Regions from separate parts of the Micromonospora sp. GCM10011541 genome, predicted to be linked through region 1. Evidence: predicted binding sites of a transcription regulator. Region 1 holds the regulator's gene; the other holds the start of a gene.
What was found. The regulator HrcA, encoded in region 1, represses chaperone genes, less so after heat shock. The targets are predictions, from matches to a motif close to GGTTNGCACNCTCNNNNNGAGNGTGCNAACC.
Positions count from the first base shown of each region.

Region 2: groL (chaperonin GroEL) is a predicted target of HrcA. The motif match lies at 2,071-2,101, and genes of this name have one in related genera.

Region 1 covers NZ_JBHSBP010000065.1:87,797-92,143, reverse strand. Annotated here, with positions in the region: gene ACFOYX_RS27450 (16S rRNA (uracil(1498)-N(3))-methyltransferase) at 1-171, opposite strand, end outside; gene dnaJ (molecular chaperone DnaJ) at 173-1,318, opposite strand; gene hrcA (heat-inducible transcriptional repressor HrcA) at 1,392-2,414, opposite strand; gene ACFOYX_RS27435 (DUF4870 domain-containing protein) at 2,647-3,270, shown strand; gene hemW (radical SAM family heme chaperone HemW) at 3,314-4,347, opposite strand, start outside.
Region 2 covers NZ_JBHSBP010000049.1:264,810-269,156, reverse strand. Annotated here, with positions in the region: gene ACFOYX_RS18380 (hypothetical protein) at 1-184, shown strand, start outside; gene groL (chaperonin GroEL) at 249-1,871, opposite strand; gene ACFOYX_RS18370 (hypothetical protein) at 2,149-3,243, opposite strand; gene ACFOYX_RS18365 (cold-shock protein) at 3,354-3,557, opposite strand; gene ACFOYX_RS18360 (GNAT family N-acetyltransferase) at 3,780-4,310, shown strand.

The DNA.
Region 1 (4,347 bases):
GCCGACGGCGGTGACCACCGCGGCGGCCGTGCCACCCCGACCGTCGGCCAGCAGCAGTTCCTCGCCGACCCGCAGCCGCTGCACGTTCGCGGCGTGGTGCCCCTCGGGGCCGTCCAGCGTCAGTGCGTCACCGGTGGGCAGCGCCTCCACCAGGAACAGCGGGGCGGACACGTCAGGCGTGCCCGTTGAAGGCGTCGCGCATCCGGGAGAAGAAGCCGCCCTGCTTGGTCAGCTCGGCAACCTCCTCGCCCCGGGTCTTGGCGAAGTCGCGCAGCATCCGCTCCTGGTCGGCGTCGAGCTTGGTCGGCGTCCGCACGTCCAGATGGACGTAGAGGTCGCCGCGGCCGGTGCCGCGCAGGTGCGGCACGCCCCGGGCGCGCAGCCGCAGCGTGCTGCCCGGCTGGGTGCCCGCCTTGACGTCGACCGTCTCCTCGCTGTCCAGCGTCTTGATGGTCAGCCGGGTGCCGAGCGCGGCGGCGGTCATCGGCACGGTGACCCGGCAGTGCAGGTCGTCGCCCTTGCGGGAGTAGACGTCGTGCGGCCGCTCGTGGATCTCCACGTACAGGTCGCCGGCGGTGCCGCCGCCCGGGCCGACCTCGCCCTGCTGGGCCAGCCGGATCCGCATGCCGTCCTCGACCCCGGCCGGGATCTTGACGGTCAGCGAGCGGCGGGTCCGCACCCGGCCGTCGCCGGCGCAGGTCGGGCAGGGGTGCGGGATGGTGGTGCCGTAGCCCTGGCAGACGGTGCACGGCCGGGCGGAGACCACCTGGCCAAGGAAGGTCCGCTGCACCGACTGCACCTCGCCCCGGCCGCCGCACGCCTCGCAGGTGGCCAGGTGGGTGCCGGCCGCGGTGCCGGCGCCGGAGCAGGTGGTGCAGAGCACGGCGGTGTCGACGGTGATCGGCGCCTCGACGCCGAACGCGGTCTCGTGCAGGTCCAGCTCCAGCCGCAGGATCGCGTCCGCGCCCGGCCGGGTCCGCGGGCGCGGCCCCCGGGCGCCGCCCGCGGCGCCGCCGAAGAAGGCGTCCATGATGTCCTGGAAGCCGACGAACGGGCCGGCCCCGCCGGGACCACCCGGACCGCCGGCGCCCCCGCCGCCCGGCGCGAGCGGGTCGCCGCCCAGGTCGACGATCTGCCGTTTCCGGTCGTCCGAGAGGACCTCGTACGCGGCGTTGATGTCCTTGAACTTCTCCTGTGCCTCCGGGTCCGGATTGACGTCCGGGTGGAACTGCCGCGCCAGCTTGCGGTAGGCGCGCTTGATCTCGTCGTCGGAGGCCTCCCGGCTCACGCCGAGAATGCCGTAGTAGTCCCTGGCCACTGCGTTCCGTGTCCTCATGTTCGTCTCGCGTTGCGCCGGTCGGCGGCCGGAGCCGGCCGTCGGCCCTGACTGGTCAGTTCTGGGCCAGCAGCTCGCCCACGTAGCGTGCCACGGCCCGCACCGTGGCGATGGTGCCGGGGTAGTCCATCCGGGTGGGCCCGAGCACCCCGAGGCCGCCGACGATGGTCGCGCCCGGGCCGTACCCGGTGCTCACCACCGAGGCGGCGCGGAGGTTGTCGATCTCGTTCTCGTCGCCGATCAGCACCCGAGTGGTGCTCGGCTCGGCCTCCCCGATCAGCTTGAGCAGCACGACCTCCTCCTCGAGCGCCTCCAGGATGGGGCGCAGCGAGCCCTGGAAGTCGAGCAGTCCACCGCGGGTGAGGTTGGCCGTCCCGGCCAGCGCGATCCGCTCCTCGTGCCGCTCCACCAGCGTCTCCAGCAGCACGGTGGAGAGGGTGGTCATGGCGCCGCGCAGATGCGGCGCCGACTCGTCGACGAGCGCCTGGACCAGCGGCGGGGTCTCCGAGAGCCGGCTGCCGACCAGCTTCTCGTTGACCAGCCGGCGCAGGTCGATGACGTCGGCGGCGGGGATCGGCGCGGGCAGCTCGACCAGCCGCTGCTCGACCCGCCCGGTGTCGGCGATCATGACCAGCATCAGCCGGGTGGTGGAGATCGGCACCAGCTCCAGGTGGCGCACCGAGGAGCGGGCCAGGCTCGGGTACTGCACCACGGCGACCTGGCGGGTCAGCTGGGCCAGCAGCCGGACCGTGCGGTGCACCACGTCGTCCAGGTCGACCGCGCCGACCAGGAAGCGCTCGATGGCCCGGCGCTCGGCCGGGCTGAGCGGCTTGACCCGGGAGAGCCGGTCGACGAAGAGCCGGTAGCCGCGGTCGGTGGGCACCCGGCCCGCGCTGGTGTGCGGCTGCCGGATGTAGCCCTCCTCCTCCAGCACCGCCATGTCGTTGCGCACCGTCGCCGGGGAGACGCCCAGCTGGTGTCGCTCGACGAGGGCCTTGCTGCCGACCGGCTCCTGCGTGGCGACGTAGTCCTCGACGATCGCGCGCAGCACGGCGAGCTTGCGGTCGTCGAGACCCATCTCCCCACCTCCTGAAGCACCTCGACCCGCCGGTGGTCCGGGGCGGGCCGGGCACCTGGCACTCGACTGTAGCGAGTGCCAGTCTACGTCGGCGCCACCCCTGACGCGATGATCAGCGACGGACCACGGGGGTCCGGCCCGCCACCCAGCACGGCGCCAGAGCCGTTCAGCCGGACATCCCGGGCGATCTCGCTCTGGTGCCGCCTTGCGGGCAACCCCTACCGTGACGTCCATGACTGAACCACCTCGCCCTCCCGGAGCGGGGGACGCCGGCGCTCAGCCGCCGGACCCGACCCCGCCGTCGGCACCGTACGGCTCGTCGGCGGACGAGCCACCCACCGCACCACTGTCCGGGGCGCCGGGCGCGGGCGGCTATCCCCCGCCCGGTGGCTATCCCCCGCCCTCCGGCGGCCAGCCGCCGTCGGGTGGCTACCCACCTCCGGGCGGCTATCCGCCGCCGGGCGGCGGCTATCCGACCGGCGGCGCGTACGGCGCCCCGAGCGGCGGCTGGGCCAACAACGAGGACAAGACCTGGGCGCTGGTCGCGCACTTCGGCGGCGCGGCGGCGATGTTCGTCAGCGGCGGCGTGCTGGGCTGGCTCCCGCCGCTGGTCGCCATGCTGGCCCGGGGAAACCAGTCGCCGACGGTGCGTCAGCACGCGGTCGCGGCGCTCAACTTCCAGCTGCTCTGGTCGATCGTCGGCCTGGTCGGCTGGGTCCTGGCCTGCATCGTGATCGGGTTCCTCGCGGTCGGCGCGGCGGTCATCATCGGCGTCCTGTTCGGCATCCTCGCCGGCGTCAAGGCCAACGAGGGCCAGCTCTACCGCTATCCGATGAGCATCAGCCTGGTCAAGTGACGCCCCGCCCGGCCGGCCCGCGGGTCGGCCGGGCGATCGGCGGTCAGGGCAGCAGGTCGCGGACCACCGCGTCAGCCAGCAGCCGGCCGCGCAGCGTGAGCACCGCCCGGCCGGCCGCGTACTCCGGCGCGGCCAGCAGCCCGCCGGCCAGGGCCCGCTCGGCCCCGGCGCGCCCCGCGTCGTCCAGCACGTCCAGCGGCAGCCCGGAGGCGAGCCGCAGCCGCAGCATGACGTCCTCCATGTGCGCCTCGTCGGGCGTGAGCACCTCCCGGGCCAGGCCCGGCGACTCCCCGGCGGCGAGCCGCTGGGCGTACGTCGTCGGGTGCTTGACGTTCCACCAGCGCACCCCGCCGACGTGGCTGTGCGCCCCCGGTCCGAGGCCCCACCAGTCGGCGCCGGTCCAGTAGAGCAGGTTGTGCCGGCACCGGGCCGCCGCCGAGCGGGCCCAGTTGGACACCTCGTACCAGGAGAAACCGGCCGCGTCGAGGGCGGCCTCCGCGGCCAGGTAGCGGTCCGCCGCCACGTCGTCGCTCGGGTACGGCAGCTCGCCGCGCCGCATCCGCGCGGCCAGCCGGGTGCCGTCCTCCACGATCAGGGCGTACGCGCTGACGTGGTCGACCCCGGCCGCGACGACCTGCTCCAGCGAGGCGGCGAAGTCCTCGGCGCGCTCCCCCGGCGTGCCGTAGATCAGGTCCAGGTTCACGTGGTCGAACCCGGCGTCGCGCGCCTCGAGGGCGGCGGTGGTGGCCCGCCCGGCGCTGTGCTTGCGGTCCAGGATCGCCAGCACGCCCGGCGCGGCGGACTGCATGCCCAGCGAGATCCGGGTGTAGCCGGCGGCCCGCAGCGTCTTCAGCGACTCCGGCGTGACCGACTCGGGGTTGGCCTCGGTGGTCACCTCGGCGTCGGCGGCGAGCCCCCAGGTGCGGTCGATCCCCGCCAGAATGCGGGCCAGGTCGTCGGCGGGGAGCAGGGTCGGCGTGCCGCCGCCGACGAAGACGGTGTCGACCCGTCGCGGCGGCGTGTCACCGAGCACCCGGCCCGCGAGGGCCAGCTCGGCCAGCACGGTGTCGGCGTACG
Region 2 (4,347 bases), on a different contig from region 1:
ACTCCCCGGGCAACTGCCGTTCGACCGGCTCGACTACGGCGACGCCGAGCAGCTGGCGGAGCTGGCCGGCGCCGACGCGCCGGCGGCCGAGGAGACCCGGCAACCGGTCGACGAGCCGGTCCGGATCCGGCCGCCGTACAACCGGACGCACAAACGACGCAACCAGCGGCCGCTGCCGACGTGACGGACGGAAAGGGGACGGACCGCTGACGCGGCCCGCCCCCTTTCGGCGTTCGGTGGAACTGGACTCAGAAGTCCATCTCCCCGCCACCCGGACCAGCCGGGGCGGCCGGGGTCTTCTCCGGCTTGTCCGCCACGACGGCCTCGGTGGTGAGGAAGAGCGCCGCGATCGACGCGGCGTTCTGCAGCGCCGACCGGGTCACCTTGGCCGGGTCGATGATGCCCGCGGCCAGCAGGTCGACGTACTCGCCGTTGGCGGCGTTCAGGCCCCAGCCCGCCTCGATGTTGCGGACGTGCTCGACGACCACGCCACCCTCGAGGCCGGCGTTGACGGCGATCTGCCGCAGCGGGGCGTCCAGCGCGATCTTGACGATCTGCGCGCCGGTCGCCTCGTCGCCGGTCAGGTCCAGCTTGTCGAAGGCGGTCTTGCCGGCCTGCACCAGCGCGACGCCACCACCCGGGACGATGCCCTCCTCGACGGCGGCCTTCGCGTTGCGGACGGCGTCCTCGATGCGGTGCTTGCGCTCCTTGAGCTCGACCTCGGTGGCCGCGCCGACCTTGATCACCGCAACACCGCCGGCCAGCTTGGCCAGGCGCTCCTGCAGCTTCTCCCGGTCGTAGTCGGAGTCGCTCTTCTCGATCTCGGCGCGGATCTGGTTGACCCGACCCTGGATCTGCTCGGCGTCACCGGCGCCGTCGACGATGGTGGTCTCGTCCTTGGTCACCACGACCTTGCGGGCGCGGCCCAGCATGTCGAGGCTGACGGCGTCCAGCTTGAGGCCGACCTCCTCGCTGATGACCTGGCCACCGGTGAGGATGGCGATGTCGGCCAGCATGGCCTTGCGGCGGTCACCGAAGCCCGGCGCCTTGACGGCGACCGACTTGAAGGTGCCGCGGACCTTGTTGACGACCAGGGTCGCCAGGGCCTCGCCCTCGATGTCCTCGGCGATGATCAGCAGCGGCTTGCCACCCTGCATGACCTTCTCCAGGATCGGGAGCAGGTCCTTCACCGACGAGATCTTGCTGTTGACGATCAGGAGGTACGGGTCGTCGAAGACGGCCTCCATACGCTCCGGGTCGGTCATGAAGTACGCGGAGATGTAACCCTTGTCGAAGCGCATACCCTCGGTGAGCTCGAGCTCCAGGCCGAAGGTGTTGCTCTCCTCGACGGTGATGACGCCTTCCTTGCCGACCTTGTCCATCGCCTCGGCAATGATCTCACCGACGGTGCTGTCACCGGCGGAGATGGAGGCGGTGGAGGCGATCTGCTCCTTGGTCTCGACGTCCTTGGCGAGCTTGGACAGCTCCTCCGAGACGCTGGCCACGGCGGCCTCGATGCCCCGCTTCAGGGCCATCGGGTTCGCACCGGCGGCCACGTTGCGCAGGCCCTCGCGAACCAGGGCCTGAGCCAGGACGGTCGCCGTCGTCGTGCCGTCACCGGCCACGTCGTCGGTCTTCTTGGCGACCTCCTTGACCAGCTCGGCGCCGATCTTCTCGTACGGGTCCTCGAGCTCGATCTCCTTGGCGATGCTCACACCATCGTTGGTGATGGTGGGGGCACCCCACTTCTTCTCGAGCACGACGTTGCGGCCCTTGGGGCCGAGCGTCACCTTCACGGCGTCGGCGAGCTGGTTCATGCCCCGCTCGAGGCCGCGGCGCGCCTCTTCGTCGAACGCGATCATCTTGGCCATACGGCGTTGTCCTCCTGGACACTCACGGGCCACCCGAGTGTGTGCCCCGGATGGGCCGCCTGGTGTACGCACCTAGGGGACGTCGCCACCTGGCGACGGCGACGTCTCCTCGGTCGGGCCGGACAGCCCGCGACGACCGGCCATGTGCCGCTCCGGCGCCATCGAGACGCCGGCGCAGCCGTGGCCCTACCGCCCCGACCATTGGCACTCACGGTATGCGAGTGCCAATGACCTGTTTAGCACTCTCCCTTGCCGAGTGCAAGCACGATGGGCTCGCTCAGCCGAGTTCCGCCGCGAGTCGGGCGGAGTTCACCGGGCCCTCATGGGCCCGCTGCTCGGCGTACGTCACGACGAGACCGATCAGGTAGGCCAGCCAGGCCGGCAGGTAGAGCAGCACGGTGACCACCGAGCCCACGACGGTGCCGGCGGTGATCTCGAAGGCGCCGGCCGGCCCGCCGGCCAGGCTGATGATCATCTGCACCGGTACGGCCACCATCGAGCTGATCGTCGCCAGCAGCCCGACCAGGAGCACCCGGCCGAGCACCTGCCCCAACCGGGCGTGGAAGATCTTGAAGGACCGGGCGATCGGGTTGACCCGCTCGAAGAGCAGCACCGGGCCGGCCAGGCTGAGCGCGCACATCAGATAGATCCCGGGCAGGTAGCAGAAGACCGCGCCGACCAGCACCAACGCGAACACGAGCAGCATCCAGCCCCAGAGCGCCGCCGCCCGCCGCAGGCCGTAGCGCAGCGCGCCGCCCACCGTCACCGGCTCGCCGGCCGCCTGCCGGGTGACCGCCCAGGTGCCGGCCGCCCAGCCGACGCACTGGACGGCCAGCGCGAAGACCCCGACCACGAGCGCCACCCCGAAGAAGACGAGCAGCTCGCGGAAGTAGTCGGCGGGGAACGGGGCGGGCGGCTCACCCGGCGCGGTGACCGTGAGGGTGGGGTGCGGGTAGAACGGCAGCGCGAACAGCGTGATCGCGATGCCCGGCAACCCCTGAGTGATCAGCATGATCGGCAGCAGGACGCGCCAGCTCCGGCGCAGCGCGCCGGCGCCGCGCTGGAACCAGCCGGCGACGCCGGCCCCCGGCGGCGTGACCAGCGGATCCTGGGGGTCGTACCCGGCAGCGGGCAGCCATGGCGCGCCCCCGGCCGGCGGATACCCGCCGTGGGGCGGGTGGCCGGCGAAGGGAGCCGGCGGCCAGTACGGCGGCGGCGCGGCGGGCTGCGACGGCACACCGTACGCGGGCGGCGCCCAGCCGGGCGGTGCCGCTCGGGGCGGCCCGCCCTGGCCCGGTCCGCCCCACGGGCCGGCGCCGGCGGGCTCCGACGGGTGGGGTCGGGGAGCATCCGGCGGGGGCAGATCGGACATGGGCCGTCCTCAGCATCGATGGCTGGAACGGCTCATGATCTTCCCCGGTGCGCACCCGCACCGCTGCCCCTGATCGGAGTGGAAAAGCCGCCCGACGGGCGGCGACGGGATCAGGCGATGACGCGGACGCGCTCGGCCTGCGGACCCTTCTGGCCCTGGGCGATCTCGAACTCGACCCGCTGGCCGTCGTCCAGCGCCTTGTAGCCGTCCATCTCGATCGCGGAGAAGTGGACGAAGACGTCCTGCCCGCCGTCGACGGCGATGAAGCCGTAGCCCTTTTCGGCGTTGAACCACTTCACGGTGCCCTGTGCCACGGTGCACTTCCTCACTCTGCGCGGCGTTCCACAACCCCCGGACGCCGGCCGAGCCCGCGCCCGGACCACCGTTCCGGCGATCGGCGACGGCCGCTGAATCGGTGACCGAAATCGCACGCTACACGAGGCGTGACGACGGCGCACGACCGCAAATCGGGCATATTCCGGGCAGGATCGGGCCCGGCGCGACATGGACGACCGTCCCTCCGGTATGCATGCGACATGACGAGCGCGCCGACCATGACAGCCGCCCGGACGGCCACCGTCCGCCGGATCCGCCCGGAGGACGCCGCCCGGATGCGCGCGCTGCGGCTGGAGATGCTCGCCGACGCGCCGCTGGCCTTCCTGGAGACCGTGGCGGAGGCCGCCGCCCGCCCGCACGCCGACTACGCGGCCCGGATCGCCGCCGTGTCGCGGGGCGCCGCGACGGCCCAGTTCGTCGCCGACCTCGGCGGCCGGTTCGTCGGCCACGCCGGGGGCACGGTCGTCCCGGAGGAGCCCGGCCTCACCGTGATCTACGCCGTCTACCTCACCCCGGCCTGGCGGGGCACCGGCCTGCTCGGGGAACTGGTCGACGCGGTGGCGGCCTGGTCCCGCGCGTGCGGCCGGCCCGAGCTGATGCTGGAGGTGGTGGTCGGCAACGACCGCGCCTACCGGGCGTACCAGCGGCTGGGTTTCGTGGACACGGGCGTGCGGGTGCCGCACCCGAAGATCCCGACGCTGCGCGAACTCCAGATGCGCCGCCCCGCCTGATTGATTTTCTTCACCACCGAATCGGCCAGAACCACCC